DNA from 4 places in the Methylosinus sp. shoA genome. Region 2 is predicted to be linked to each of the others. Evidence: predicted binding sites of a transcription regulator. Region 2 holds the regulator's gene; each other region holds the start of a gene.
What was found. Region 2 encodes LexA, which represses DNA repair genes until DNA is damaged. Its sites were predicted from a motif close to TGTTCNNNNTGTGTTCNG; they were not measured.

Region 1 (7,195 bases), 1.2 Mb from region 2:
GGCGCCGTCAGCGCCTCATAGACGACCTGCTCGTCCGCCGCGCCATAATCGACGACATAGCGCTCGCGCGGGATTGCGACGGGCGGCGGCGGCGGCAGCACGACCTCCTCCGTGTAACCGCGCGGCGGGCCGCGGAACGTATTGTCGATGATGATGATCTCGCGTCCGTCCGGGAAGCGGCGGATGCGGCGGAGCAGAACGCCATTGGCGTCGGTGTAGGTGACGACCTCGCCGCCGTCGCGCCGCGGATAGACGGTGACGAATTCGTCGCCGCGCCGCTCGCTGCGCAGATCGACGCCGAGGTCGCGGAACCGTTCGTTCTCGTCGTGGCGGATGTGGACCCCGTAGCGGTCGCGCACGATCGTGCGGCCGGGCTCCTCGATGACGGTGTAGCCGTCGCGGTCGAACTGCCGGCGGTGCGCATGGATCTGGTCGACGCGCGCGACTCCGGGCTGGGCCAGCATGAAGCCGCCGACGAGCCCGGCCGCGGCGCCGATCGCCGCCGCCGCTGCGGGCGATAGGCCCGAGCCGCCGCTCCGCGGCGGCGGGGCGGCGGGCGGTCCGCCGGCGACCGGCGGGACGCCGGGTCCGCTGGGCGGCCGGAAGCGGCCATGCCCGCCGGGAACCCGGCCGTCGGGCGCTTGTCCAACAGGAGCGCCGACGTTCGGCGAGACGGCCGGCGGAGCGCCGGGCGCCGTCGTCAGACCGGGACGGCCGCCCGGCGCGTGGCCGTCGGCCCCATGGACCACCGGGACCCCGGGCGGGGCTCCCGCGCCGCCGATCGCCGGCGCGCCGCCGGTGCGGGAGCTTCGAATATGGTCGAGGTCCCCAGGCGCGCCGGGAGCGCCGACCGGCGTTCCTGCGCCGACGGCGGGGGGAGCGGCGGGGCGGTTGCCCGGGATATGATCGGGGGCGCCGATTGCGGGCGCCAGGCCGGGGCGGGCGGCCGGAGCCTCGGCGCCGCCAGGCGCGGTCGGGGCGCGGGCGGCCGGGACGCGATCGGGGACGCGATCGGAAATGACATGGCCGGCGGCGGGGGCGCTCGCCTCGCCGCCGCCCGGCGTATGCTGCGAACCGCCGAGCGCCGCAGGGACGGACGGGCCCCCCGGTCGGCGCGCGCCGCCGTCCGGCGTATCGCCGGGCGCGCGCGGGCCTCCGCGCTGCGCCGCGCGTGGCGGCGTCTGCGGAGCGGCCGGTCCCGGGGCGCGGCCGGGCGTTCCGTCGGCGGCGGGCGCCGGCCGCGTGTGAAATTCCCCGAGCGCGGGCCGTTGCGGCTGGGCCGGAACGGCGTGCGGCGCGGCAAATGGCTGCGCCGGCGCTACGCGCGGCGCGATCTGGGGTGCCGCTTGCGGAACGGGATGGGCGGCAGCCGCCGGCGGCCGGGCCATGGGCGCATGCGGCTGCTGCGGAACGCCGCCGCCCATCGGGGCGGGCGCCCGCGCCGTCGGCGCGGAGCCGCGCGGCTGCGGCGATCGATCCTTCTTGTCCTTGTCGTCGTGGCCGCTCGGCGTCTGAGCCGGTCGGACGGGATCCGGCGTCTGCGCCGTCGCGTTCGGGCCCGCTGCGAGGATCAGCGCCGGCGTCATCATGCCGGCCAGCAAGATATTCGTCGTTCTGCGCATGTTCGGCGTCCTCCCCGGATTCCGGAAACGAATCGCCAGCGCCGGCGCTCGTCGTGTTCACTTATGAACGACCTGTGGCGTCGCCGATGGGCGAAATTCGCGCCTTTTTGTGACGGCGCGGCGCGGCTCAGATCGCCGCGCAGGCTTCGCTGTGTTCGCCGGGAGCGAGCGCCGCCGCGATCGCCGCGGACAGAGCGGGAAACTCCACCGGCTTGGTGAGCAGGGCGTCCACCCCGGCGCCGAGCGCAGCGCGTTCGTCCTGCTCGAGCGCGCTCGCCGTGAGGGCGACGATCGGCAGACGCCGCGCGCCGACGCGCGATTCTTCGGTGCGGATGAGCCGCGTCGCCTCGAGGCCGTCGAGGTCGGGCATGAAGAGATCCATGAGAACGATGTCGAAGGCGCGGACCCGGCCCGCCCACGCCGCGCGTGCGAGTTCGACCGCCTCGGCGCCGTTCTCGGCGCGCGTGACCAGCGCGCCGAGCTTCTCGAGGCGCCGGCACACGATCCGGGCGTTGATCTCATTGTCCTCGGCCACGAGAATATGCAGCCCGCCGAGCGTCGTCTCGGGCGCGACGAAGCCGGCGTCGCTGCGGGCGGGCGGCGGCGCGGGCGACAGGCGCTCGACGAGCGAGGCGGCGCGCGCCGGCTTGACCAGCCAGCCATCGAAACGGCGCAGCGCCGCTTCGCCGAAGGCGCGCCGCTCCATCGGCGAGAACAGCAGCAGGGCGCGTCCCGCTCCCGCGCGGCGCGCCGCATGGGCGAGCCGTTCGGTCGCGTCTTCGCCGAGCGCGCAATCGACGACGACCGAGTCGAAAGCCATGGCCTCGCCCATCATGCGCGCGGCTTCTGCCTCGTCGCGGGCGATTCGGGCCTGTGCGCCCGCCTCGCGCAGAACCTCGGCGATGAACGGACCTTCGAAGATCGTTGCGGAGACGATGAGAGCACGCGTTCCGGCGAGGCGGGCATCGGGTCTTGGGCGCGGCTCATAGACCGCGTTCGGTCCGCGCGGCAGGGTGAAGACGAAGATCGAGCCCGGCCGCGCGCAGTCCTCGATCTCCAGCCGTCCGCCCATCAGTTCGGCGAGATGGCGTGAAATAGCGAGGCCGAGGCCGGTGCCGCCGTGACGGCGTGTCGACGAGCCGTCGCCCTGCTCGAACTCCTCGAAGATGATTCCGCGCGCGCCCGGCGGCACTCCAGGCCCGGTGTCGACGACACGAAAGGCGAGCGCGCCGCCGGCGTCGATTTCGACCCTCAGGCCGACACCGCCCTGCGAAGTGAAATTGACGGCGTTGCCGGCGAGATTGACGAGCACTTGGCGCACGCGCGCCGCGTCGCCCTCGATGCGTTCGGGCGCATCCGCCGAGATGAAGCCGGCGATCTCCAGACCCTTGGCTTCGGCGCGCGGCGCGAGCAGTTCCACGACGCCCTCGAGGAGCGGGGCGAGGGCGAAGGACTCGATGCGCAGCTCGACCTTGCCGGCCTCGATCTTGGAGAAGTCGAGAATGTCGTCGATGAGCTGGGCGAGCGAGCGGCCGGAGGCGGCGATCGCGTCGACATAGCTTGCCTGCTCCGCGTCGAGCCGCGTCGCCGCCAGCAATTGCGCGAGGCCGAGAACGCCGTTGAGCGGCGTGCGAATCTCATGGCTGACGGTGGCGAGAAAGCGGGACTTGGCGAGACTCGCCGCCTCGGCGCGGTCACGCGCCGCGGCGGCGGCGCGCAGCTCCCAAATCTCGTCCCGCAATCCTTCGAGCTCGGACTCGACCGCCGAACGGCGCCGCGACCGCACGAGACGCATGCAGCCGAAGACCGCGACGGCGAGCAGCGCCGCGGCGGCGAGAAAGACGAGCGTCTGGAGCAAGAAGGACATCCGGATTTCCTGATAGGCTTCGACCATGGCGATCATCCGGTATGGAATGGGAGAAAGTATGAATGAAATCGTCGACCGGCGCGACTCAAGCTGCGGCGCGCGCTCCCCTGTGTTCGCCGCGATAGGCGAGGGCTTCGGCGAGGTGGCGGCGCTCGACGGCCTCCGCTCCGTCGAGATCGGCGATGGTGCGGCCGAGCTTCAGCACGCGATGAAAGCCGCGTGCGGAAAGATGGAGCCGATCCGCGGCGTCACGGATCAGCGCCGCCCCCGAAGCGTCGAGACGGGCCGCTTTCTCGATCGCGCCGGCCGGCGCCGAGGCGTTGGTGGTCGTCGGGGAGAGGTCCATGCGCTCATAGCGCAGCCTCTGGCGCTCGCGCGCGGCGGCGACGCGTCGCGCCGCCTGCGCCGAGCCCTCCGCCGGGGGCGGCAGCACGAGATCGGCGGCCGAGACCGCCGGAACCTCGATGCGCAGGTCGAAGCGATCTATCAGCGGACCCGAGAGCCGCGCCGCATATTGCGCGACGCAGCGCTCGTTGGGCTGCCGCCGGCAGGCGAAGCCCGGATCGAGCGCATGGCCGCAGCGGCACGGATTCATCGCCGCGACGAGCTGGAACCTCGCCGGATAGACGGCGCGATGATTAGCGCGCGAGACCGCGACCTCGCCGGTCTCGAGCGGCTGGCGCAGGCTGTCGAGCGCCTGCGCCTGGAACTCCGGCAGTTCGTCGAGAAACAGAACGCCATTGTGGGCGAGTGATATCTCGCCCGGCCGCGCATGCGTCCCGCCGCCGACCAGCGCCGCCATCGAGGCGGAATGATGCGGCGCGCGGAACGGCCGCCGGTCGGTGAGTTCGCCGCCCGCGAGTTCGCCAGCGACGGAATGGATCATCGACACTTCGAGCAGCTCGCGCGGCGAGAGAGGCGGAAGGATCGAGGGCAGGCGCGCCGCCAACATCGACTTGCCGGCGCCGGGCGGCCCGTTCATCAACAGATTGTGGCCGCCGGCCGCAGCGATCTCCAGCGCCCGCTTGGCGCTCTCCTGGCCTTTGATGTCGGCGAGGTCCGGGAGATCGCCGGCTGGCGCGCGCACCGCCGGCTGCGGCCGCGCCAGGACCTGCGTTCCCTTGAGGTGGTTGACGAGCTGGATCAGCGAGCGCGGCGCGACCACCTCCATCTCGTTCGACGCCCAGGCCGCCTCCGGCCCGCATTCGCGCGGGCAGATCAGCCCATGGCCGCGCATATTGGCGGCGACCGCCGCGGGCAGCACGCCGGCGACCGGGGTCAAGGTCCCGTCGAGCGCCAGCTCGCCGAGAACGGTGAAGCCGTCGAGCGCGTCGGAGGGAATGGCGCCGATCGCGGCCATCACGCCGAGCGCGATGGGAAGATCGTAATGGCTGCCTTCCTTGGGCATGTCGGCCGGCGCCAGATTGACCGTCAGGCGCTTCGCCGGCAGGGCGAGGCCCGACGCCGTGAGCGCCGCGCGCACCCGCTCGCGCGATTCGGCGACGGCCTTGTCGGCGAGGCCGACAAGAGTGAACACCACATTGCCGCTGGCGATCTGCACCTGCACGTCGACGGGTTTCGCCTCGATCCCCTCGAAGGCCACGGTTGCGACTCTGACCACCATGCCCGCGCCCCCGCCCGCTGCGCCGCGCCCCAAACCAATTCGACCGTCGCTATGCTAGCGCGCGCCGTCCGTCCGCGCAAGAACAATATGGGAACAGATCGCGGCGGCGCTCGGGCGGAAACGGCGCGCGAGGTCCTGCGCAACTCTCGCTACGCCGGCAACGTCGTGCTAACGCCTCGGCGCCAGACTAGGAAGGGCCGCGCGAGCGATGCAAAAAGGCCGAGAATCGCCGTCAATCTGACCTGCGGACGGACTGTTGCGACGCGCGAAGGCGCGAGATCGGAAGACGTGAGATGAGCCCGCAAAATCAATTTCGAGGAAAGCTTCTGACCGCGACCCTGTCGCTCGCCTTCGCTTTTGCTTCGGTCGCGCGCGCCGCCGAGGGCGCCGTCGATTGCGGACACAACGGCGACGGATTCGAGACCTGGCTCGATTCCTTCAAGCGCGACGCGGCCGCGGCGGGAATTTCGCAGCGCGCGATCCAGGCGTCGCTCGCCGACGTCTATTACGACCGCTCCGTGATTTCGCATGATCGTGGGCAAAAAGTGTTCCGCCAGAGCTTCGAGCAGTTCTCCGGACGCATGGTCAACTCATACCGGGTGAGCAAGGGCCGGCAGTTGGTGCAGCGTCATGCGGCGCTGTTCAAGCAGATCGAACAGCGCTACGGCGTTCCGGGACCGGTTCTGGTCGCGATCTGGGGTCTCGAGACGGATTTCGGCGCGTTCAACGGAAGTTTCGCGACGATCCGCGCATTGGCGACGCTCGCCTACGACTGCCGCCGCGCCGAGCGCTTCCGCGCCGAGCTGCTGGACGCGCTACGCATCGTCGACCGCGGCGATCTCTCGCCGGACAAAATGCGCGGCGCCTGGGCCGGCGAGATCGGCCAGACCCAGTTCATGCCGTCGTCCTATTTGAAATTCGCCGTCGATTTCAACGGCGACGGATCGCGCGATCTCGTCCACGACACGGCCGACGTGCTCGCCTCGACCGCCAATTTCCTGCACGGCCACGGATGGCAGCCGGGCGCCGGCTGGGACGAAGGTCAGCCGAACTTTCCCGTTCTGCTGCAATGGAACAAGGCGAAAGTCTATTCCAAGACCATCGCCCTGCTCGCCCATCGCATCAACGGCGACTGATCTCTTTTCGAACTCGCACGCTCGACGGCGGAGGTCCTCGAAGGCTCGCGAGCCGGCGGCTCACTCGGCCGGCTCGGGCCGCGGCGTCGTCGTCTTGATCGACGTCTTCGGCCGATGTTTCAGATAGGCCCAAAAAACGCCGATCACGCCGAACGCCATCAGAACGTAATAGGGAAGACTGCGAAAGAAGCTCTCGCCCACCGAGAAGGGAAAGCGCGACACCCAGCGCTCGCCGTGCGGACCCGCCGCCGTGACGATGCCGACGAAGAAGCCCGCCTCCGGGAACACATGCTCGAAATTGATCGTGCCGTTCGGATAGATGCGGGGTGGGCGATAGGCGACAGTCACCGCGTCGAGATCAGCGTTCTCCTTCTCCTCGCCGCCCACATCCTTGACGATGCGGATGTCGATCGCCATCTCGCGCAGCTCGTCCTGCTCGGCGTCGAGCGCGATGATCATATGGCCGGTCGAGGGAATGTCCTCGCAGAATTCGTTTTTCGAGGCGTCGGGCAGATAGCCCGTGAAATTCATGATGTCCGGGCCGATGAAGAGCCGGCACCGGCCCTCGGCCGCGCCGAGCCGCCCATGAGCGGAGGCGGGACTGGCGAATGCGACGAGCGAGACGAGCAACGCCGCCGCGCCGAGCAAGCCGGCGAAGGGCGTGGACCATGGGCGGCGAAACCCATCGATCGACCGCCGTGACGGGACAAGACCGTCGGGCATGATGATTCTCCCCCTAGAGCACCGTTGTTTCGGCCCCGGGTCCGCCCTTCCCCTCGGCCGCCGGCCGTTCGTCGGGCCGGAGTCCGACGCGGTATCGCCGACGCCCCGCCGCCGCCCGGATCGGCTCGCCGCGCCAGGGAAAACATAACCCATAATCGGGAGTTTTCCAGCTCCAGTTCCGGCTTGCGGCAAAATCGACGATCCGCGACATCGAACAGTTCAG
Region 2 (7,195 bases):
CACGAAGCTGCTGGCGAGCGTGCCGTGCAGGATCGGCCGATCGCCGTCGTGGCGCAACCCGAAGACGCCTTCGAAGTCGTTCTCGTCGGCGGAGAAATGCAGCTCTGTGAGCTGGAAATCGCGCAGCCCGACGCTGGCCTTGGCGGAAAGCTGCACATTCTCGAAAGGTCCGGGCAGAGGCGCCGAGACGTCGGCGAGGCGCAGCGCATTGCGCAAGGAAGGGGAGGAGCCGGAGAGGCGGCCGGCGAAGCGCGGCTTCGGCCCGCTCTGGGCGACGCCCTCCGCCTCGAGCCGCAGGCTGTCGGAATCGATTCGCATCATCATCGGCGAGGTCTCGCCGCGCAGCAGCGCGCCGGGCTTCTGCACCCACAGCATCGCCCGCGGCCGCTCGCCGCGCCAGGAGAAGGCGGCGTCGAGGGTCGCCGGCGTCCCGACGGAGGTCCAGTCGAGCGTCGCGTCGACATTCTCGATCCGCTCCTCGCGCCCGTCTTCGCCGGAGACGACGCGGACGACGCCGGACACGACGGCGACGGAGCCGAGCGGCGCGCGATCGGCCTTTTCCGCCTCGGGCGTCGACGGCCGGGCGGCGGCCGCGCGCGCCGCCGCGCCGCTCCCGGTCATCGGACGGCGATCGAGCGCGATCTGGATGCGGGGGCGCAGCAGCTCGATGTCGGCGAGCTCCAGCCGGCCCGCGAGCAGCGGAAGCACCCGGACGTTTCCCCGCAGCCGCTCGGCCTCGATGGTCAAAGCGAAAGACGGATCGGCGAAGGCGACGTCCTCTATCGCAATGTGCGGACGCGGCAGCAGCGAGAAGGTCGATCGCCCCTTGGCCGCCCCGCGAAGCCCGGAGGAGGCCTCGATCTGGCCGGCGATCTCCTCGAGCATGGCGCCGGTCGAGAAGGTCCAGGGCGCGATCGCCGCGGCGAGAGCGAGAGCGGCGGCCGCGAGCATCGCAGCGATCCAGCCGCGAGAGAGTCCACGCAAGGCGAGACGCCAGCGGCGCACGCCCATCTTCAAGCGGTCGAGCTCGCGCGAAAGGCCGGTCGAATGCGACATTGTCCAGTCCAGGCAGAGCACGCGCCCACGGAAAGCCGCGCCGCAGCGCGAAGCAGCGGCGGGCGCCGGCTCGGGAACTCGGACGATGGCGAAAAAGGGCGGCGAGATCGTGGCGGCGCGATTGCGGCGGCTGCGTCAGTATTTCCGCAGCAGGCTGACGAGCCGGCCCTGGATGCGCACGCGATCGGGGCCGAAAATGCGCGTCTCGTAGGCGGGATTGGCCGCCTCCAGCGCGATGGAGGCGCCGCGCTTGCGCAGCCGCTTCAGCGTCGCCTCCTCGTCGTCGATGAGAGCGACGACGATGTCGCCGGTCTCCGCGCTGTCCTGCTTTTTCACGACGACGACGTCGCCGTCGAGAATGCCGGCGTCGATCATCGAATCGCCGCGCACTTCGAGAGCGAAATGTTCGCCGCTGCCGAGCAGATCGGACGGCAGGGCGATGGTGTGGCTGCGGTTCTGCAACGCGGAAATCGGCGTGCCGGCGGCGATGCGGCCCATGACGGGCACGGCGACCTGCTGATCGGCCTCGCTCTCGGCGCGCTCGGCCATCGGGCGGACGCGGCCGAGCGCGCCCTCGATGACGGAAGGGGAGAATTTGCCGCCGCGGGCGGCGGCGCGCGGCGTCGCCGATTCGGGCAGGCGCAGCACCTCGAGAGCGCGCGCGCGATTGGGCAGGCGGCGGATGAAGCCACGCTCCTCGAGGGCGAGAATCAGCCGATGAATGCCGGACTTCGAGCGCAGATCCAGCGCGTCCTTCATCTCGTCGAAGGAGGGCGGCACGCCGGTCTCCTTCAAGCGCTCATGGATGAAGCGCAGCAGGTCGCTTTGTTTCTTGGTCAGCATTGCGTGGCCCCCGGTGGCGCCGAACCGCGGCGCGGCGCATAGTGACGAGCGTTCATAAACAAATCATGAACGCGACTCTATGCGTTCGCGGTGCGTTCCGCAAGGGCGCAGCGAAATTTCACGTGAGGAGGGGGCGCTCGCCCTCGGCGTCCGGCTTACTCGCAGACGCGAACCCGGCGATAGCCGATGACGACGCCATATTCGTCGAACATCGGGCGACGCTCGCGCCAGCAGCGATAGGGTGGCGGCGCCTCATAGGCGGGGGCCGGATAATAGGCGGGCGCGCCATAATAAGGCGGCGGCGGAGGCGCCGGTCGCGCCGAGCTTCCGGCGAGGGCGCCGAGCGCGAAGCCGCCGATCCCCGCGGCGATGGCCGCACCCGGATCGCCCGCTTCGGCGGGCGTCGCCGTCGCGAGCGGCGCGGCCCCGAGAGCGAGCGCGAGAGCGCCTGCGAGTGTTCTTGCCGTTCTGATGCCCATGGCTGTCTCCGTGATCGCGCCGGCGCGGCGCGGCGTCGGCCGTCATCTCGAACGAAATCAACGGCGAAAACGTGACCATGGGGCGGCGGACGCCAAAAGCTCCGGCGACCGTTTGCGGATGCGCCGAAATGGCGGAAACTGTCGCCGGACTTCGCGCCGGGATTTTCGCCATGACTCTCTTTCGCTCCGTCGTCGCCGCGCTCGCCTGCCTCGCCGCGCCGAGCCGGCCGGCGCTCGCCGCCGAAGGCTCCGTCGTCGCCCTCGCCGTGACGGACGGCGAGCACGGCGGCGGCCGCGTCCATGTCTCGGCGCGCTTCGGCAATGTGCTCGGAACGATGCGCCTCGACACGGGCGCCTCCAGCACGCGCTTGCGCGTCGCGCCCTGGAACGCGCAGCTCCCGCTCGTCGGCCGCAGCGAGTCCGAGGCGGCCTCCGGCCTGACGACGCGCTGCGAGGATGTCGAGGCGCAGAATGTGCAGCTCGTGGCCGAGCAGGGAAACAACATCGGCCGGGCGACATATGTCGTGACGCGCTGCGAGGAGAGCGCCGGCGACGATCTGCTCGGGCTCGATTTCTTCCGCAACGCCCGCTTCACGCTCGATCTCGAGGGAGGGCGCATGGCGTTTCCGGGCGCCGCGGGCCCGCTCGCGCCTCTGCGCCGCCTCGGGCCGGGCGGGCGCCTGGTCGGCGTCGAGGCGCGGCTCGGCCGGACCAGGGCGATCGGCCTGATCGACAGCGGAGCGGAGCTCTCGGCGGTCGACCGCCGCTTCGTCGAGCGTCACAAATCGCTGTTCAAGCCCGTGCGCGAGAAGGCGCATGCGCGCGACGCCGGCGGCGCGGCGCTCTCGGCCAAGCTCTACAAGATCGCGGCGATCGATCTCGGCGAGGGGCGCGCGCTGCGCGACCTCTATGTGATCGCTTATGATTTCGGCCCGCTGCGTAGCGCGCTCGGGCGCGACGCGCCGCTGATCCTCGGCGTCAATGCGCTGCGGCCGTTCCTCTGGACCTTCGATTTCACCGCGCCCGACGCGCCGAAATGGCGCGCCGATCCGCGCTGAGCGCGCCCTCAGCGTCCGAAGCCGCCGCCGCCATAGCCGCCGCCGAATCCTCCACGTCCCTTGCCCGGAAATCCCGGCCCGCTGTCCGACGGCTGCTGCCCGCCGGCGCCGGCGGGCGTGCGCGCCCGGGCGATCTCTTCCTGCGTGACGCGGCAGGTCCGTCTCTTGTCGTAGCGCTCGAAAAAGGGGCTCGGAAAGGCGAGGAACTCCTCTTTCGTCACCTTGCCCTTGCCGGCCATGTCGAAATAATCGAAGCTCGCGCTGCGGAAAACCGGGCTGATGCGGCGCACCGTCTCGAAATCCCGCGCGTCGAAAAAGCCGCGGCGGCGCTTGTCGGCGACGTTGTACATGCGCTGCAGATATTGCCGCCATTGCTCGCAGGTGTAGACGCCCTGCGCGCCGCCCCATTCGCTCGCCGTGGCGAGAACCGCGTCCTGCCCCTCGGGCGCTCGGCCGGCCCCGCCCGGAAAGCCGCCGTGCGGCCGCTGCTGCGCGAGCGAGGCGGCCGAGGAAACCGCCAGAACGGCGAGGGCGAACAATATCCGTCGCTGATGCATTTCGACGCCTCCACTCCGCCCGCCGTCAACCGAACTGCTCCCGCAGAATGCGCTCCTCCAGCGAATGGCCGGGATCGTGCAGCAGGATCAGATCGGTTCCATGATCCATCTCGACATCGACGCGAAGAGCGTCGCGGAACTCGTCGTGGTCGGCGACGACGGAGACCGGGCGCTTCTCGGCCTCCAGCACCTCGAGCCGCACCTTGGCGACATCGGGCAGCAGCGCGCCGCGCCAGCGCCGCGGACGGAAGGCGGAAATGGGCGTGAGCGCCATCAGCGGCGCGTCGAGCGGCAGGATCGGGCCGTTGGCGGAGAGGTTGTAGGCGGTCGAGCCCGCGGGCGTCGCCACCAGCACGCCGTCGGTGACGAGCTCCGGCATGCGCTCCTGACCGTTGACCAGAATTCTGATCTTGGCGATCTGCGAGCTCTGCCGCAGCAGCGATACTTCGTTGATGGCGTGGGCGGTGAATTCGTCGCCATGGGTGTTGGTGGCGCGCAGCAGCAGCGGATGGACGATCGAAGGCTTGGCGCCGGCGATGCGCTTGCGCAGATTCCCCTCGCGATATTCGTTCATCAGGAAGCCGACCGAGCCGCGGTTCATGCCGTAGATGGGCCTGCCCGCTCCCATGAACCGATGCAGCGTGCGCAGCATGAGCCCGTCGCCGCCGAGCGCCACGATGCAATCGGCGTCCTCGGGCGGCACGTCGCCATATTTGGCGACGAGCCGCGTGCGCGCCTCGTCGGCCTCCGGCGTGCCCGAGGAGAGGAAGGCGAGCCGCTTGAAGCTGTTCGGCGTTTCGCCGGCGTCCGACATCGAGGCACCCGGACTTGGCGCCGCTGGTCGGCCGGCGCATGGACGCCGCTTGAATACACCCGCGAAGGCCGGCGAGGGAAGGCCGCGCGCCGGAGGCGGCGCTTCGCTCTCGAGATTCAAAACAATTCGAATGTCATCTCGACTTCATCGAAGCCGTGTATCCGCCCGGACAGCCAATGTGGCGAAGGGGGCGTTTCATGACTGACGGTTCCAATTTCTCTCGCAGCGTCAAGCCGGGCGAGCTCTCCGACGATATCGGCGCAAATCGGAGCGACAATCCGACGATGGGGGACATCATCGCCGAGCGGATGTCGCGCCGCGACCTGGCGAAGGGTCTCCTGGCGGTTTCCGCGATCGCGGCGATCGAGCCGATGCACGCTCTGGCGGCGGTCTCGACGACCCCGTCTTTCAATTTCCCCGAGGTGAAAGCCGGCCTCGGCGTGCGGCACCTCGTCGCGGAAGGCTATTACGCCGATATTCTCGTCCGCTGGGGCGACAAGGTCGTCGCCGGCGCGCCGGCGTTCGACCCCAAGAATCTGTCGGCGGCCACCCAGGCGAAGCAGTTCGGCTATAACAACGACTTCATCGGCTATATCCCGCTCGATCCGCGTCACCGCGATTTCGGATGGGGCGGCGGCTCCGGCGCGAGCGATCACGGCCTTCTCGTCGTGAATCACGAATACACGAACTCCGAGCTGATGTTCGCGAAGCCCACGCCCGTGACGAAGAAGATCGTCGACGTCGAGATCGTGGCGCATGGCGGCAGCGTCCTCGAAGTGAAGAAGGCCGGCGGCCGGTGGAAGGTCGTCGCGAACAGCGTCTATGCGCGCCGCATCACGGGAACGACGTCGATGCGCTTTTCGGGTCCCGCCGCGGGCCACGACAAGCTGAAGACCAGCGCCGACCCGACTGGCGCCGCTGTCCGCGGCATGTTGAACAATTGCGCGGGCGGCGTCACGCCGTGGGGCACATGGCTCACTTGCGAGGAGAATTTCAACGGCTATTTCATCGATCCCTCGTCGTCCTTGACCGGCCATCCCAACGAGGCCGGCTTCCGCCGCTTGGGCGTGCCGGGCAACGCCTATGCCTGGGGCAACTTCTACGACCGCTTCGACATCGCCAAGGAGCCCAACGAAGCCAATCGCTTCGGCTGGGTCGTCGAGATCGATCCCTTCGACCCGACTTCCACTCCCATCAAGCGCACCGCGCTCGGCCGCTTCAAGCATGAAGGCGCCGAGACGGTCGTGAACCGCGACGGCCGGGTGGTCATCTATTCGGGCGACGACGAGCGCTTCGATTATATCTACAAATTCGTGACCCGCGGCCGGGTCGACACGCTGGACCGGGCCAAGAATCGCGATCTGCTCGACCACGGCGTGCTCTATGTGGCGAGATTCTCCGCCAACGGCCGGGGCGTTTGGCTCCCGCTCGTTCACGGGCGCGGTCCGCTGACCGCGGCCAACGGTTTCGCGAATCAGGGCGATATCCTGATCAATACGCGTCTCGCCGCGGATCTTCTCGGCGCGACCAAGATGGACCGTCCCGAGGACGTCGAGGCCAGCCCGAAGACCGGCAAGGTCTATGTCGCTCTGACCAACAACACCCGGCGCACGCAGGATCAGGTCGACGCCGCCAATCCGCGCGCGAACAACGCCTACGGCCATATCATCGAGCTCCAGCCGGACGACGGCGATCACGCCGGGACGACCTTCACCTGGAACGTCCTGGTGAAGTGCGGCAATCATCTCGATCCGGCGGTCGGAGCGAGCTTCAATCCCGCGACGACGGCGGACGGCTGGTTCGGCATGCCCGACAATGTGGCGGTCGACGCAAAGGGCCGGCTCTGGGTGGCGACGGACGGCCAGAACGCGAGCTCGACGGGACGCGCCGATGGACTGTGGGCGCTCGAGACCGCCGGCGCGGCGCGCGGGACGGCGAAGCACTTCTACCGCGTCCCGCTCGGCGCCGAGCTCTGCGGGCCGCGCTTCACGCCGGACCTCGAGACCTTGTTCGTCGCGATCCAGCATCCGGGCGAAGGCGGAACCTTCTCCAATCCGTCGACCCGCTGGCCCGACTTCAAGGACGGCGTCCCGCCGCGTCCCTCGGTCGTCGCCATCACGAAAAAGGGCGGCGGCAGAATCGCGTAACGAAACCTTCGCAACGACGGCAATGACGCGGGGGCGGCCTTCGGGCCGCCCTTTCGCGTTCCAGCCCGGTCGGCAAAGCGGCCGGCGGCGCCTGACACGGCGCGCTTTCGCGCTTATATAGGCCGAATGCTCACGTCGCAGCGCTCGCAGCCGATTGGCGCCATTTTCTCTTGGCGCTTTCTCTCGGCGCGAAATCGAGGCGCTCCGAGACGGACGCGTCGCCAGCGATTCAGGAAGGACC
Region 3 (7,195 bases), 1.2 Mb from region 2:
CGAGCCAGAAGAAGCGCAGATCGTCGGAAAAATCAGCGCTAAAAAAAACGAAAAAACTGCGTGTCATTATTGCATGACGTGCAGTTTTTTCGTATAAACAGGGTGTCGGGCAATTCTGCTCGACGACCTGGAGTGTGACAATGAGCATCAAGCTCACGGTGACACTCCGGTGGGGGAGATGGCGAGTGAGCATCGCCATCTCCTTCTAAACCGGAGGGGGCGGGGTGGGGCGAAGGCCTCATCCCGCTTCCGAAGGGGAAGATAAGCCGGGCCGACGGAAATGCCAATGACCAATGAGGAGCTGGCGGCGCTACGGAAACGCCTCGGACTGACGCAAGCGGAGATGGCCGGGCGCATGGGCCTCGGCCTTCGTGCTTACCAGACGCTCGAGGCCGGCGAGTCGCTGCGCGGACTGCACGCCGCCGCAGCCGAGAGAGTCGCCCTGACGGTCGCCGTCGAGCGCGGCGACCCAATGCTTGCGCCGGTCGATGTCAGGAGGGAGGCGCTGGCGCTGGCGCGAATGGTGACCGGGTGACGCAGCGCTGGAGAGCCGTGTGGCATGATGTATCAGCGGAAGTTGCGCGCCCTCACCTTGATCGTGTCGATGTGCAGATCGGGAATGTAGATGTCACGGGTGCGCAGGCCTTTCGGGGGCAGCTCACGCGGGTCGGGACCGCCACCCGCCGTAACTTGGTCGCCATGCCCGTGCGGCGGCGGAAACGGCACGTCGCGGCTGCCCAGCGTTGCTAGATCGGCCGACAGATCGGCGAGCTGCTGCGTAACCAGATGGACCACCTCCCCCTCACGCTGAGCGCGTCCGCGAACGGCCAGCATGCTGGCTCCCATCACGACACGGCGGAACTTCTCGAAGGTCTGTGCCCAGACGACGAGGTTCGCTATGCCGGTCTCGTCCTCGAGTGTGATGAACAGCACGCCCTTGGCGCTGCCGGGTCTTTGACGCACCAACACCAGACCGGCCGCCTCTAGCCATTGGCCGTCGCGCGCCGCCATCGCTTCCGCGCATGTCACGATGCGCCGGCGTCGAAGATCCTCGCGTAGGAATGACAATGGGTGCGCGCGGAGCGTGAGCCCGACATGGCCGTAGTCCTCGACGACTTCGCCGCCTGCCGTCATTGGCCACAGCGCCGCGGCGGGCTCATTCGCCTCGGGCGCGATCTTCTCCTCGCGGGCGGCAGCGGCGGCGAAGAGCGGCAGCGGCTCGTCGCGGAGACCCTTGATCGCCCACAGGGCCTCGCGGCGGACGGCGCCCAGGGTCGGACGGAAGGCGTCGGCCTCGGCGAGCCTCACGAGCGCGGTCGAGGGCACGCCGGCGCGGCGCCAGAGATCGTCGATCGAGGCGAAAGGCCGGTCGGCGCGCGAAGCGATGATCGCAGCGGCGTGGGCGTTCGTGAGACCTTTGACCATGCGCAGGCCCAGACGGACGGCGAAACGATCCTCGTCATCGGTCGGCTCCAGCGTGCAGTCCCAGCGCGAAGCATTGGCGCAGACTGGCCGAACATCGACGCCGTGCTCGATCGCGTCCCTGACGATCTGGGCGGGGGCGTAGAAGCCCATAGGCTGCGAATTGAGGAGCGCCGCGCAGAACACGTCCGGGTGCCTGCATTTGAGCCAGGCCGAGGCGTAGGCGATCAGCGCGAAAGAGGCCGCGTGGCTTTCCGGAAATCCGTAACTGCCGAAGCCTTCTAGCTGCTTGAACATTCGTTCGGCGAAGTCGCGATCGTAGCCGTTGGCGACCATTCCCTCGATGAGCTTGGTCCTGAACGAACTGACGCCGCCCGTGTGCTTGAAGGTCGCCATGGACTTGCGGAGCAAGTCGGCCTCACCCGGCGTGAAGCCGGCGCATTCGATGGCGACGCGCATCGCCTGTTCCTGGAAGAGCGGCACGCCCAAGGTCTTTCCCAGCACTTTCTCCAGCTCGGGCTTGGGATAATGGACCGGCTCGAGGCCTTCGCGGCGCCGGAGATAGGGATGCACCATGTCGCCCTGGATCGGGCCGGGCCGCACGATCGCGACCTGCACGATGAGGTCGTAATAGGTCCGGGGCTCGAGGCGCGGCAGCATCGACATCTGCGCACGAGATTCGATCTGGAAGGTGCCGAGCGTGTCAGCGCGGCGGATCATCGCATAGGTTTGTGGATCCTCGGCCGGGATGGTCGCGAGATCGAGATTGATGCCCTTGTGGTCGGCGAGCATGTCGAGGCCGCGCTTCATGCAGCTCAACATCCCCAAGGCGAGGACGTCGACCTTCATCATACGGAGCGCGTCGATATCGTCCTTGTCCCATTCGATCACTTGCCGCGCGTCCATTGCGGCTGGCTCGATCGGCGCCAGTTCGTCGAGCCTATCATGCGTCAGGACGAACCCGCCGGGATGCTGCGACAGGTGACGAGGCGCACCCATGAGCTGGCGCGCGAGATCGAGCGCCAAGCATAGACGCCGGTCGCCGAGGTTGAGGTTCAGACCCTCGACATGCTTCTGCTCGACGCCTTCCTCGGACCAGCCCCAGACCTGCGAGGAGAGCGTTCCGATCAGATCCTCGGGAAGGCCCAGCGCCTTGCCGACGTCGCGCAGCGCGCCCTTGGTGCGATAGCGGATGACTGTCGAGCAGAGGGCGGCATGGTCGCGGCCGTAGGTGTCGAACACCCATTGCATGACGATCTCACGCCGCTCATGCTCGAAATCGACGTCGATATCGGGCGGCTCGCGTCTCTCCTCCGAGACGAATCGCTCGAACAGCAGGTCGTTGCGGCCGGGGTCGATCGAGGTGATGCCTAGGACGTAGCAGACCGCTGAGTTGGCGGCGGACCCGCGCCCCTGGCAAAGGATATCCTTCGAGCGGGCAAAGCGAACGATCGAGTTGACCGTCAGGAAGTACGGCGCATAGCCGAGCTTCTCGATCAGCAGCAGCTCATGGAGGAGCGTCGCGCGCACATTGTCGGGAAGCCCCTCGGGATAGCGTCGGGCCGCGGCCTCCCAGGTCAGCTTCTCCAGCGTTTCCTGTGGCGTCAGCACGGGATCGTCGCGTTCCTCGGGATATTGATAGGCCAGTTCGTCGAGCGAGAAGCGGCAACGGTCGGCGATCTCGATCGTGCGCGCGAGCGCTTCCGGATAGCGACCGAACAGGCGATGCATCTCCTCGGGCGGCTTCAAGTAGCGATCGGCGTGGCGCTCGCGCCGATCGCCGAGCGCATCGATCGTGACATTGTGGCGGATACAGGTGACGACATCCTGCAGCATGCGCCGGCTGGGTTCGTGGAACAGGACGTCATTGGTGACGACAGTCGGCACACGCGACTGCGCGGCCAGGTTCGACAGCTCATGGAGCCGCAACTGATCGTTCGGGCGGCGGCGCAGCGTCAGCGCCATGTAGGACCGGTCGCCGAACGCCTTGCGCAGGCGCCGCAGGCGGAGGCCGCACTCGTCGTCGGCGTGGTCCGGCACGAGGACTGCGATCAGCCCTTCACCATAAGCGACGAGATCGCTCCATTCGAGCTGGCACTTGCCCTTGCCGGCGCGGCCCTTGCCGAGCGACAGTAGCCGGCAGAGCCGTGAATAGGATGGCCGGTCGGTCGGATAGATGAGGACCGAAATGCCGCCGGCGAGATCCAGACGACATCCGACGACGAGGCGCACGCCCGTCACCTTCGCCGCCTCATGGGCGCGCACGACGCCGGCCAGCGAGTTGCGGTCGACCACGGCCAGCGCCTCGACGCCGAGCAGCGCGGCTTGCGAGAACAGCTCCTCGGCCGAGGAGGCGCCGCGCAAGAAGGAGAAATGCGAGGTGACCTGCAATTCGGCGTAGCGCGGACCGCTCATCCGAACACTCCGTGCAGATACCAGCGGTGCGAGCCGGTGGCGGCGTCCTCGCCGTCCCCCGCGCGATAGATCCAATAGCGTTCGCCGGCTTCGTCCTCGACCCGGAAATAGTCGCGCACGGCGACGAGCTCGGCGTCGCGCTTCCACCATTCGCCGAAGACGCGCTCCGGGCCGTCGGCCCGCTTCACGCGCCGGCGCGCGCCGCGCCAGGTGAAAGACGCCGGCGGATGGTCGGGAAGCAGCGCGACGGTCTCGATCGGTTCGGGCTGGGACAGCAATCGCGCCGGACGCGGCCAATGGCCGGGCCATGTCGCTCCCGTCTCGGGCGCCATCGCCGGGATGCGGAGGACCGATCGTTCCGGGACGTCGCTGGCGACCGGGGCGACCCGGTAGACGAAGCGCGCGCCGACGCGATTGGCGAGGGTGTCCACCAGGTCGGAGACGTCGGGGGTCGTCTCCTCGATCAGGGCGCTCGCCATCTGGCCGTTTGCGAGCGGCTCGGCGAGGGTTGCAGTGAGGCTCATCGCCTCGATTCCGAAGCCGGGGTCGATGGTCTCGATCTTGTCGCAGAGCAGCCGGGCGAGGCGTTCGGCGTCCCTGACGGGCAGCGCCGTGCCGACGCGGACGGCCTGGGTGCGGTTATCGACGCGCTGGCAGATAAGATCGAGGCGGCGCGCGCCGAGCCCGCGCTCCTCGAGCGTCGCGCAGAGGTCGGTCGCCAGCTTGCGGATGTAGCGGGCGATGGTTTCCGCCGCTCCGATCGGCTCCGGAAAGGATCGGCGCGCTTCGACGGCATCGGGCGAACGAATCGGGTCGATCGGTTCGGCGAGGTCGCCGAGCGCCTGGTCGATCCGGCGGCCGAGCTCGGGACCGAAGCGCAGGGTGAGCGGCGCCCGCGGCGGGGCGAGCAGATCGCCGATCCGCTCGAAGCCGAGGACGCGGAGGTCGGCCGGCGTCGAGCCCGGAAGACGGAGGGCGGCGAGCGGCAGGGCCGCCAGCACGGACGCGCCATGCCCGGCTGGCGCGATCGTGGTCGGGCGGGCGACGAAGCGGGCGAGGGCGTGGGCCGCGCCCCGGCTATCGGCCACGGCCGCGCGCGCGGCGATGCCGGATAGGGCGAGCCGGCTGACCAGGGCGTCGAGCATCGCCTGCTCGCCGCCATGGAGATGGTCGGCGCCGGTCGAATCGATGACGATCCCGTCCGGCGGGTCCGTAGTGACGAGGGGGGCGAAGCGCCGGAGAACCCAGAGCGCCAGCCGCTCCAGCGCGTCAGCGTCGGCGGCAGGGTCGTGGTCCTGGACGATGAGGCCGGATACGAGAATCCGAGCCTTGATCGCGAGCATGCCGACGCGAAGGCCGGAGGCCTGGGCGGCGGCGTCGGCCGCCTTCACTACCCGCCTTTGTCCTTCCCGGCCGATCAGGACGAGCGGCGCCTCAGCCGGAGGCGCCGCGTCGCCGGCCTTTCGCCGCACCCGGTCGGTGGGCCAGGTCGGCAGGAAGAGCGAGACAACCCGCTGCATCGCACGCCTCCAGAATAAACTCTGCGCTTTCGCCCGCGCGGGCGCGGATCAGCTCAACCCGCCAGCGATGCCGTCCGACGCCCGGCGCCGGCAGCGGCGTCGAGGGTAGGACCGACACGCGCCACCTTGTCATCGCCGCAGTCGGTTGCCCGAAATCGGCTGTCTCCGTCTGCCGCCGCCAGCGGCGGAGCGCGATCCCGATCGTCTCGGTCCCTTCGGCGGCAAGCTGGAGTCGCCGTGAGGCGGTCATGGACAGTCGCGCGACTTCGGCGACGACGGCTCCGAGTCCGCCATGCCGGAGGCCTTCTTCCATGCAGGCCAGCGCGGTCTTGTCGTCGCCGGCCTCGACATAGATCACCCGGTCGCTGGCGAGCCCTGCCTGCGCCAGTGCCGGAGCAAACAGATCCGGGCGCGTGACGCACCACAGCACTTTCCCCTTGGTCCTGGCCGCCACGCCGGCGGCGAACAGAGCGGCGGCGGCGGCGACCGCGCCATTCCCGCCACCGGCGATCTCATGAAGAGCGCCGCGCGCCAATCCGCCGCCAGGGAGTCGCGAGTCCATCTCGGCGATTCCGAATGGAAGCACCGATTTCGCGCGCCGGCTTCGACCTTCGATCTTCTCGATTTGCGCGCGCAAGGACTCTATGGCGGGCCGCAAGTTCCTTGTTGACCTCCGGGGATGTTCGGCGTCATGTTCTCGAATTGTTCTACAACACGTCCCACGGAGTCAAGCCGCCGTCCAATCGGGTAGTGGGTCAGTTTGAATTTTGCCGCTCTTGACGGCAGCTCGCGTCGCCCTGATCTCTCCTGCTATGCATGGCGCAAAGCAGGAGGGGCCAGTGTCAGAGCTACGGTTTGGAAGAGCGCCGGAAAACGGCACGCAGGCGCTGGTGACATCCGGACACCCTGCGCCAACTTCCTTCCATGTCGAAATTCGAATCAATGGGCTCCTAACAGAAACGCGCCGCTTCCCTACCAGAGAAGCGGCTGAGAATTTCGCTTATTCGGTGACCGTCCATGCCGACCATGCCGACCGGCCCTAAAGGCGAGAAGCGCCCCGCCGACGCCATAGCACGCGCCGTGAAGGTCATGCGCATTTTGACAGGCGAAGAGCCGGAGGATTACGGCAACGCGCCAGCCAAGAACCAAGCCGCCGCCGAACTCGGCCGCAAAGGCGGGAAGAAGCGCGCCGAGAGCATGACGCCCGAGCGGCGCGCCGAGATCGCGAAAAAGGCGGCTGCGAAGAGGTGGCGGCCCGCTGGTTGACAAAACATGCATTTCGTCTGAAATGGTTGCGTAGGCAGCGACGCAACCATGGGAGGCGATTCGTGGTCAGCCCGGAAGATTTCATCAAGGATCAGTTCCCGATCAGTCAGAGGACGATTGTTCCTACCATTCTGCGCCAAGCCTATATGGCCGCGGCAGAACTCATTGCAGACCAGCCTATCCTGCAAGTTGTAAGTGCGGACGACAACGCAGGTCGAATCATATCGTGGGCGGTCGATTTTGGATTTGAGCGAGCGGTGAAGGGGGGCTCGCTCAAATGCGATTATGCGTGGACTGACTTTGCCCAGCCTACTGGTCGCTACCTGGAGCTACGCTTCAGCCATTCCACAGCATCAATTAGCCAAGTTTCCGACCCCTATCGACAGCCAAGGAACGTCGTATTTAGAGAGAATGCTCGGCTGCTGACGGCGCAGGGCGTGTTCGATCTGAAAGAATTACAGGACGAGCGGCGAGTCCGCGGCCTACCGCATTTTCTCTTGGTTCACGGCCATCAAAAATTGAATTTTGCGCACATTGGGGTTCCGAGTGCATCGTCGAGAACTAAATGGACA
Region 4 (7,195 bases), 1.2 Mb from region 2:
CAACAGCCAGGTGACCATCGACCGCTTCGTCTATTCGGGCAATAGCGGCGGAGAGCAGACGATCAGCGCCGCCAAGGGCGTGCTGCGCTTCGTCGGCGGCGGCGTCAGCCATGGCGGCGGAGCCTCCATCAAGACGCCGACGGCGACGATCGCCGTACGCGGCGGCGCCGTGCTCGTCGATCTGAGCCGGCCGAAATGCGGCGCGCTGATCGTCGACCAGTTCGGCGCGCTGACCATTCGCACGAAGAGCGGATCGCGCGTGCTCTCGCGCGTCGGCGCGGGCGTCTGCGTCTCGCCGAGCGGGGAGATCGGCGAGGCCTTCCGCGTCTCGGCGGAGATCATTGCCGGCCTGCAGAAAGAGCTGGCGAGCGAGCTCGCGCAACATGGCGGCGTCGACGTCCTGCCGACGGAGGAGGACGCCGAGCGCCTGCTCGGCGGCGACCGGCCGCTGCTCGGCTCCACCGAGAGCGACAGGGGGCCGGGGCTCGACACGCTCAATATGTTCTGGGCCGGCCAGTCGCTCGTGCGCAGCCGCGCCCAGAGCCTCCACCAGCCGGCGCCCGCCCCGCATGCGGAGCCGCCGCCGATGGGCGAGGGCGGCGCGGGTGGGGGCGCGGCCGCGGCCGCGGCCGATTGAAAGGGATCGCGGCCGTCGTGCGCGGGCTCTGGCGGCGCACGCCTCTCTATCTCACGCTGTCGGCGGCCGTCGCGGCGGCATGGCTCTCCTTCGGCCGGGCGCAGCCGCGCCTGCTCGACGACCTGCGCAACTTCGTCTTCGATTCCTTCCAGCGTCTCTCGCCGCGCCGCTATGATCCCGACACGCCGGTCCGCGTCGTGGCGGTGGACGAGGCGAGCCTCGCCGCCTTCGGTCAATGGCCCTGGCCGCGCACCCGCCTCGCGGAGCTCACCCGCCGGCTCGCCGCCGCGGGCGCGGGGGCCATCGCTTTCGATTGCGTCTTCGCCGAGCCGGATCGCTCCAGTCTCGAATTCTTCGTGCGCGATCTGCCGGACGGCCCGGCGAAGAAAAAAATCCTGTCCGCGACCGCCGGCGCCGTGCCCAACGACCGCGTCTTCGCCCGCGCCATCGCCGAGGCGCGGGTCGTGCTCGGCATGACGCTGTCGGAGGAAGGGACGGATCGGGCTCCGCCGCTCAAGGCCGGCGTCGCCACGGCCGGCGACGATCCGACGGAATTCCTCGTCGCCTTTCCGGCCGTCGTGGCTCCGCTGCCGGAATTGGCCGAGGCGGCGCGCGGCCTCGGCGCGACCAATTGGCAGCCGGATCGCGACCAGACCGTGCGGCGCATTCCGCTCGTCGGCGTCGGCCCGGCGGGCGTCGTTCCGTCGCTGGCGCTCGAGACGCTGCGAGTCGCGCAGGACGCCTCGACCATCGTGATCCGCTCCTCTAACGCCAGCGGCGAGGCCGCCTTCGGTCGGCGCACCGGGGTCAATGCGGTGAAGGTGGGCGCGCTCGAGATCGCCACCGGCGCCGGCGCCGACATCCGTCCGCGCTACGCCGCGGCTGCGCCGCAGCGGCGCATCTCGGCCGTCGACGTGCTGCAGGGGCGCACGCCGCGCGAGGCGATCGAGGGGCGCCTCATCCTCGTCGGCGTCGTCGCCGTCGGCGCGGGCGACATTCGCGCGACGCCGTTGGAGCCGGCGGCGGCGGGCGTCGACATTCATGCGCAAATGCTCGAATCGCTGCTCTCGGGCGCGCTGCTGTCGCGGCCCGATTGGGCGCCGGGGCTGGAGCTCGTCGGCGCCGGCTTCGCCTATGGGCTGGTCGCGCTGGCGCTGCTGGTCGCCTCGCCCTTCGTCTCGGTCTTCGCCGCAGCCGGCGCGGTCGCGGCGATGTTCGGCGGCGCCTATCTCGCGTTCGAGCGAGAAGGGCTGTTGTTCGATCCCGCCTTTCCGAGCCTTGCCGCTGCGCTCGCCTATGGCGTCGGCGCGCTGACCCTGTGGCGCTTCGACCGGCTCCAGCGCCGGCGCGTGCACAACGCCTTCGGCAAATTCGTCGCGCCAGCCGTCGTCGACCGCCTCGTCGAGCATCCCGAGCGCCTGGCGCTCGGCGGCGAGACCCGCGAACTCACCGTGATGTTCTCCGATCTGCGCGATTTCTCCGGGCTTTCGGAAGGCATGAGCGCGCAGGAGCTCACGCTGTTCATGAATGATTATCTGACGCCGATGACCGACGCGATCCTCGACAGCGAGGGGACGATCGACAAATATGTCGGCGACGCGATCGTCGCTTTCTGGAACGCGCCGCTCGACGTGGAAGACCATCCGCGCAAGGCGGCCCTGGCCGTGCTCGCGATGCGCGTTGCGCTCGCGAAACTGAACGACGAGCGCGCCGCCAGGGCCGCCGCGCAAGGGCGCGCACATCGGCCCGCCGCGATGGGCGTCGGCCTCAATCTCGGGCTGTGCAGCGTGGGCAATATGGGCTCGACGCGCCGCTTCGATTACTCCATCCTGGGCGACGACGTGAATCTGGCCTCGCGCCTCGAAGGATTGTGCAAGACGTTCCGCACCGACATCATCGCTTCCGGCGCCGTGCGCGGCGCCGCTCCCGATCTCGCCTGGCTCCCGCTCGGAGCGGCGATCGTGGCGGGACGCCGCACGCCGACCGAGATTTTCGCTCTGGCGGGCGACGCCTCCGTCGCGGCGAGCGCCGTCTTTCGCGATTGGCGGAGCGCGCACGAAGCGATGATGGAGAGCTACGGCCGCCGCGCTTTCGGGGAGGCGCGCGAACGGGCGGCCGCGTTCTGCGCTCTGGTCGAGCCGAACTGGCGCGATCTCTACGACGTGCTGCTGCTGCGTTTCGCGAGTCTCGAGCAGTCGCCCCCCGGCGACGATTGGACGCCGGCGTGGACGCCCGAACGCAAGTAGAGTTTCTTGGAAGAGGCGATGAACGAATCCATTCGCAGACGCTTTTGGCGCGAGGTGGAAAAGGCGCATGAGCCGAACGCCTACGCCGTTCTCGACGCCGCCTATCGGCAGCCGCATCGGGCCTATCACACTTGGGAGCACATCGACGCCCTGCTGGACGGCCTTCAGCGTTTCGAGCGTCTCGCCGTGCGGCCCGAGCTCATCGCCATCGCCATTTTCTGGCACGACGCCGTGCATCGCGCGCGCGACCCGGACGGGCGAGCGCGCAGCGACGCGCAGAATGTGCGCGACAGCGTGCTGATGTTCCGCCGCTGCACGAGGCTCGGCGAGGCGGAGGCGCGGGCGGTGGAGGATCTCGTCATGGCGAGCGCCGATCATGCCCAGGCAAAGGCTGCGGCCGAGCATTATCCCGGCTTCTCGGGCGATCTCGATCTCTTCGTCGATCTCGATCTCAGCCCGCTCGCCGCGCCCTGGGAGGCTTTCGTCGACAACACGCGCAAGATCCGGACGGAATCGGCCGGCGTCGAGGAGACGAAATTCGCGGCCGATCAAGCGACTATGCTGGAGAGCTTCGCGCGCGGCGGCGCGCCGATCTTCCGCCGCGCCGAGACGCGGGCGCTGTGGGACGCGGCGGCGCGCGCCAATCTCGAGCGCTGCATCCCGCGCCTGCGGGCGGCGGGCGGAAGGTGGTGAGGGCGTGCGACGGCGAAGCGCGGGGCCGGCCGAGCGGGGCGCCGCGACGCTTGCCCGCCCGATCGCGCGGTGCTAGAACAAATACGGAACTGAGCGCAGCCGCCTTTATTGTGGACAACGGAACCGATGTCCGCCGGCGCCGTTGGGTTCGGATTAGAGTGGCCGGGGTTTCTGAGGGGAGACGACAATGGCGGGCAGCGTCAACAAGGTGATCCTGGTCGGCAATCTGGGGCGCGATCCGGAGGTGCGCACGCTTCCCTCGGGCGATCGCGTCGTCTCTTTCTCCGTGGCGACGACGGAGTCCTGGCGCGACCGCAACACCGGCGAGCGGCGCGAGCGCACCGAATGGCACAACGTGTCCATCTTCAACGAGAATCTCGCCAAGGTGGCCGAACAATATTGCCGCAAGGGATCCAAGGTCTATCTCGAAGGCCAGCTGCAGACGCGCGAATATCAGGACAAGGACGGGATCCAGCGCCGCGCGACCGATGTCGTGCTGCAGCGCTTTCGTGGCGAGCTGCAGTTGCTCGACAGCCGCGGCGGGGGAGGCGGCGGCGATTACGAGGGCGCCGGCGGCTCTGGGTCGAGCAGCGGCGGCTCGAGCTTCGGGCGCTCCTCGCCGATGGAGCGCTCCTCCGGCGACCGCGCGTCCGCGCCGGCGGGCGGCGGTCGTCTTTCCGATCAGCTGGACGACGATATTCCGTTCTAGCAACGGGTCGAAGAAAGCGCATCGCGACGTAACGAAACTGTCGTCTATTGTTGACAGCTCCGTAGAGAACGGCCTATCTGCCACGGGGCAACGCGCCCAAGAAGAAGGGTCGAACCCCGAACAGAAAGGGAAGGAAGAATTCGCGTCCCGGCGACGGCGGCCGCGGCCTTCGTGAAAACGCGGCTTCGGCTTTCGCACTCGGATCGAGGGCGCCGTGAGACCGTTCGTGCGTCGAGCCCGACGAGCGCGATCGGCCGCGGCGCCTCGCCCGAGGACGATTTCGCCGTCCGTGCGGCAAGGCGCCGGACGATGTCCGGCGCTATTCCACCGCGCTTGCCGGAAGCGAAGAACTTCTAGAGGATCGATGACGCCGAGGTCACGCTGACAAGAGTGGAACGCCGGCGCAGAGAAGCAAGAATGAAGTCAAGAGAAGAAGAGGGAAGACAGAGATGAGATTCTACGCCCTTATCGCCGCCGCGGCTCTTTTCGTCGGCGCGTCCGGCGCCGCTTTCGCCGAGTGCGACCCCAAGAAGGCCGACACGGATGTGGACAAGCAGGCAAAGTGCTCGGAGAAGTGCGAGGACGGCTGGATCAGCGGCAAGCAGCACTACAACTCCGACATCCCGAAGCTGAAAGCGGAGAGCGCCGCCTGCTTCCAGAAGTGCGATTGCGCCGCTCATGGCGAGAACATCCTGAAGATTCAGTAAGGACGGCGTTCCGCGCGAGCGGAAACGGATCGGCCGCCGCTGGACGAAACGTCCGGCGGCGGATTTTTTTGCGGCGCGTCGGCGGGGCGGGGCGCCGATGTGATATTTGCGAAAGCGATGACCCGCGCCGATTTGCCTCTCGCCCCTCGCGTGCGCCGGCTGCGGCTCTCCGATTTCCGTTCCTATGCCGTGCTCGATGTCGCGATAGAAGCGGCGCTCGTCGTGCTGGCCGGCGAGAACGGCGCCGGCAAGACCAATATCCTCGAGGCTCTGTCCCTCTTTTCTCCCGGCCGCGGCCTGCGCGGCGCGGACATCGCCGAATGCGCGCGACGCCGGGGGCCGGGCGGCTTCGCCGTCTCGATCGATCTCGAAACCGACGGCCGTATCGCGCAGCTCGGCCACGGCCTCGAAGCCGGCGGGCCCGGCGAGGCGGCTTCGCGCCGCTTCCGTATCGATCGCGCGCCGGTCTCCTCCGCGCGCGCCTTTGCCGATCATCTTCGCCCGCTGTGGCTGACGCCGGCGATGGACGGTCTTTTCGCCGGCCCGGCCGGCGATCGGCGCCGCTTCCTCGACCGGCTGACGATGAGCGTCGACGCCGAGCACGGCGCCCGCGCCGCGAGGCTCGAACGCGCGCTGCGCAACCGCAATCGCCTACTCGCCGAGGAGTCGGCGGACGGCCGCTGGCTGGCGGCGGCTGAGCGCGAGATCGCGGCGCTCGCCGTCGCCGTCGCCGCCGCGCGCCGCGACACGGTGGAGCGGCTGCGCGCGCTGATCGCGGCCGGGCGCGACGACACTTCACCCTTTCCCTTCGCCGATGTGACGATCGACGGCGAGCTCGAGCGCATGGTCGGAGAAGAGCCGGCGCTGCGCGTCGAGGATCATTATCGTGGGCTTCTGGCATCGATGCGCCGGCGCGACGCGGCCGCCGGCCGCACTTTGAGCGGACCGCAGGCGAGCGACCTCCTCGTGCGCCATGGCCCCAAGGACGAGGCGGCCCGCGCCTGCTCCACGGGCGAGCAGAAGGCGCTGCTCACCGGCCTCGTGCTCGCCCATGCGCGGCTGGTCGCGGCGACGGCGGGCGTCGCGCCGCTGCTGCTGCTCGACGAGATCGCCGCCCATTTCGATCCGGCGCGGCGGGAGGCGCTGTTCGGCGAGCTCGAGCGGATCGGCGGGCAGGTGTGGATGACGGGCGCCGATCCGTCGGTCTTCGCGTCGCTCTCGGGACGCGCGGACATGCTGCGCGTCACGCCGGGGCGCGTCGCGTAGCGGGCCGGCGCATGTTTTTCGGCGACCGCTCCGCACGCGTCGCAGCACGGGGCAACCGGCCGGGAGCCGCCTCTCTCGTGTTCACCCGATTGTCCGATCCCGGTCAGAAGCGATTTACCGGAAGCGCGAATCCGACTAAGCCTTTCGACCGGCAAGCCCGTGCCTCCGCCCTCCGCTCGGAAAGCATTGTTCGTGCTGGGCCGAACACCGATCGAGCCGACCGTTCGAGCACGAAGCATAAGGAGGGGTTGCGACCTTTGCTCGCTACAGGAGGTTCTCGCGATGAAGCTGTCAGCCCCGATTCATCATCTGAAGCGTAAAGCCAGACGACTGTCCCGCAGAGAAAAGATTCCGCTGCATCGGGCGCTCGACCTCGCGGCCGCCGAAGAAGGCTTCGGCAGATGGAGCCTGCTGGCGTCGAAAGCAGCGGCGGCGACGCAAATCGAAGGCCTCTTCGCACGGCTCGAGCCCGGAGACATGGTGTTGGTCGGCGCGCGCCCGGGCCAGGGCAAGACCTTGCTCGGCCTGAGATTGGCGATAGAAGCCATGCGAGCCGGAAATCCTGCGTTCTTCTTCACGGTCGAATGCACGAAAAAAGATCTCGCCGAACGCTTCCGCGCGATCGGCGTCGATTGGACGCACTTCGATAGACGGTTCGAGTTCTGCGAAGCCGACGCCATCTGCTCGGACCACATCATAAAGGGATTGGAATCGGCGCCCCGCGGCGCCCTGGCGGTCGTCGATTATCTGCAAGCGCTCGACCAGAGAAGGGAAAGCCCAGAATTGACGGCCCAGGTTCGCGCGTTGAGAGCATTCGCACGCGAACGGAGGCTGATCTTCCTGTTCATCTCGCAAATTCACCGATCCTATGATCCGTCGGCGAAGCCTTTCCCCGATCTCGAAGACGTAAGGCTGCCCAATCCCCTGGATTTGACGC

Region 1: the regulator LexA is predicted to act here: its motif matches at 5,192-5,209, upstream of AC6IW9_RS14615 (YifB family Mg chelatase-like AAA ATPase).
Region 3: the regulator LexA is predicted to act here: its motif matches at 6,050-6,067, upstream of AC6IW9_RS14755 (ImuA family protein).
Region 4: the regulator LexA is predicted to act here: its motif matches at 3,650-3,667, upstream of ssb (single-stranded DNA-binding protein).

Annotation. Positions count from the first base shown of each region.
Region 1 is NZ_AP046091.1:3,204,819-3,212,013, forward strand. Features, by position in the region: gene AC6IW9_RS14605 (OmpA family protein) at 1-1,622, opposite strand, end outside; gene AC6IW9_RS14610 (ATP-binding protein) at 1,750-3,489, opposite strand; gene AC6IW9_RS14615 (YifB family Mg chelatase-like AAA ATPase) at 3,575-5,113, opposite strand; gene AC6IW9_RS14620 (lytic murein transglycosylase) at 5,407-6,249, shown strand; gene AC6IW9_RS14625 (hypothetical protein) at 6,310-6,972, opposite strand; gene AC6IW9_RS14630 (hypothetical protein) at 6,986-7,195, opposite strand, start outside.
Region 2 is NZ_AP046091.1:2,007,545-2,014,739, reverse strand. Features, by position in the region: gene AC6IW9_RS09080 (AsmA family protein) at 1-1,056, opposite strand, end outside; gene lexA (transcriptional repressor LexA) at 1,192-1,899, opposite strand; gene AC6IW9_RS09070 (hypothetical protein) at 2,055-2,378, opposite strand; gene AC6IW9_RS09065 (hypothetical protein) at 2,549-3,436, shown strand; gene AC6IW9_RS09060 (EF-hand domain-containing protein) at 3,445-3,993, opposite strand; gene AC6IW9_RS09055 (NAD kinase) at 4,019-4,807, opposite strand; gene AC6IW9_RS09050 (PhoX family protein) at 5,005-6,954, shown strand.
Region 3 is NZ_AP046091.1:3,231,984-3,239,178, forward strand. Features, by position in the region: gene AC6IW9_RS14735 (hypothetical protein) at 1-97, shown strand, start outside; gene AC6IW9_RS14740 (helix-turn-helix domain-containing protein) at 287-535, shown strand; gene AC6IW9_RS14745 (error-prone DNA polymerase) at 568-3,837, opposite strand; gene AC6IW9_RS14750 (DUF6504 family protein) at 3,834-5,357, opposite strand; gene AC6IW9_RS14755 (ImuA family protein) at 5,272-5,994, opposite strand; gene AC6IW9_RS14760 (RNA-binding protein) at 6,375-6,623, shown strand; gene AC6IW9_RS14765 (hypothetical protein) at 6,686-7,195, shown strand, end outside.
Region 4 is NZ_AP046091.1:3,192,245-3,199,439, forward strand. Features, by position in the region: gene AC6IW9_RS14540 (FecR family protein) at 1-637, shown strand, start outside; gene AC6IW9_RS14545 (CHASE2 domain-containing protein) at 634-2,883, shown strand; gene AC6IW9_RS14550 (HD domain-containing protein) at 2,902-3,576, shown strand; gene ssb (single-stranded DNA-binding protein) at 3,764-4,285, shown strand; gene AC6IW9_RS14560 (hypothetical protein) at 4,735-4,992, shown strand; gene recF (DNA replication/repair protein RecF) at 5,110-6,258, shown strand; gene AC6IW9_RS14570 (DNA helicase) at 6,541-7,195, shown strand, end outside.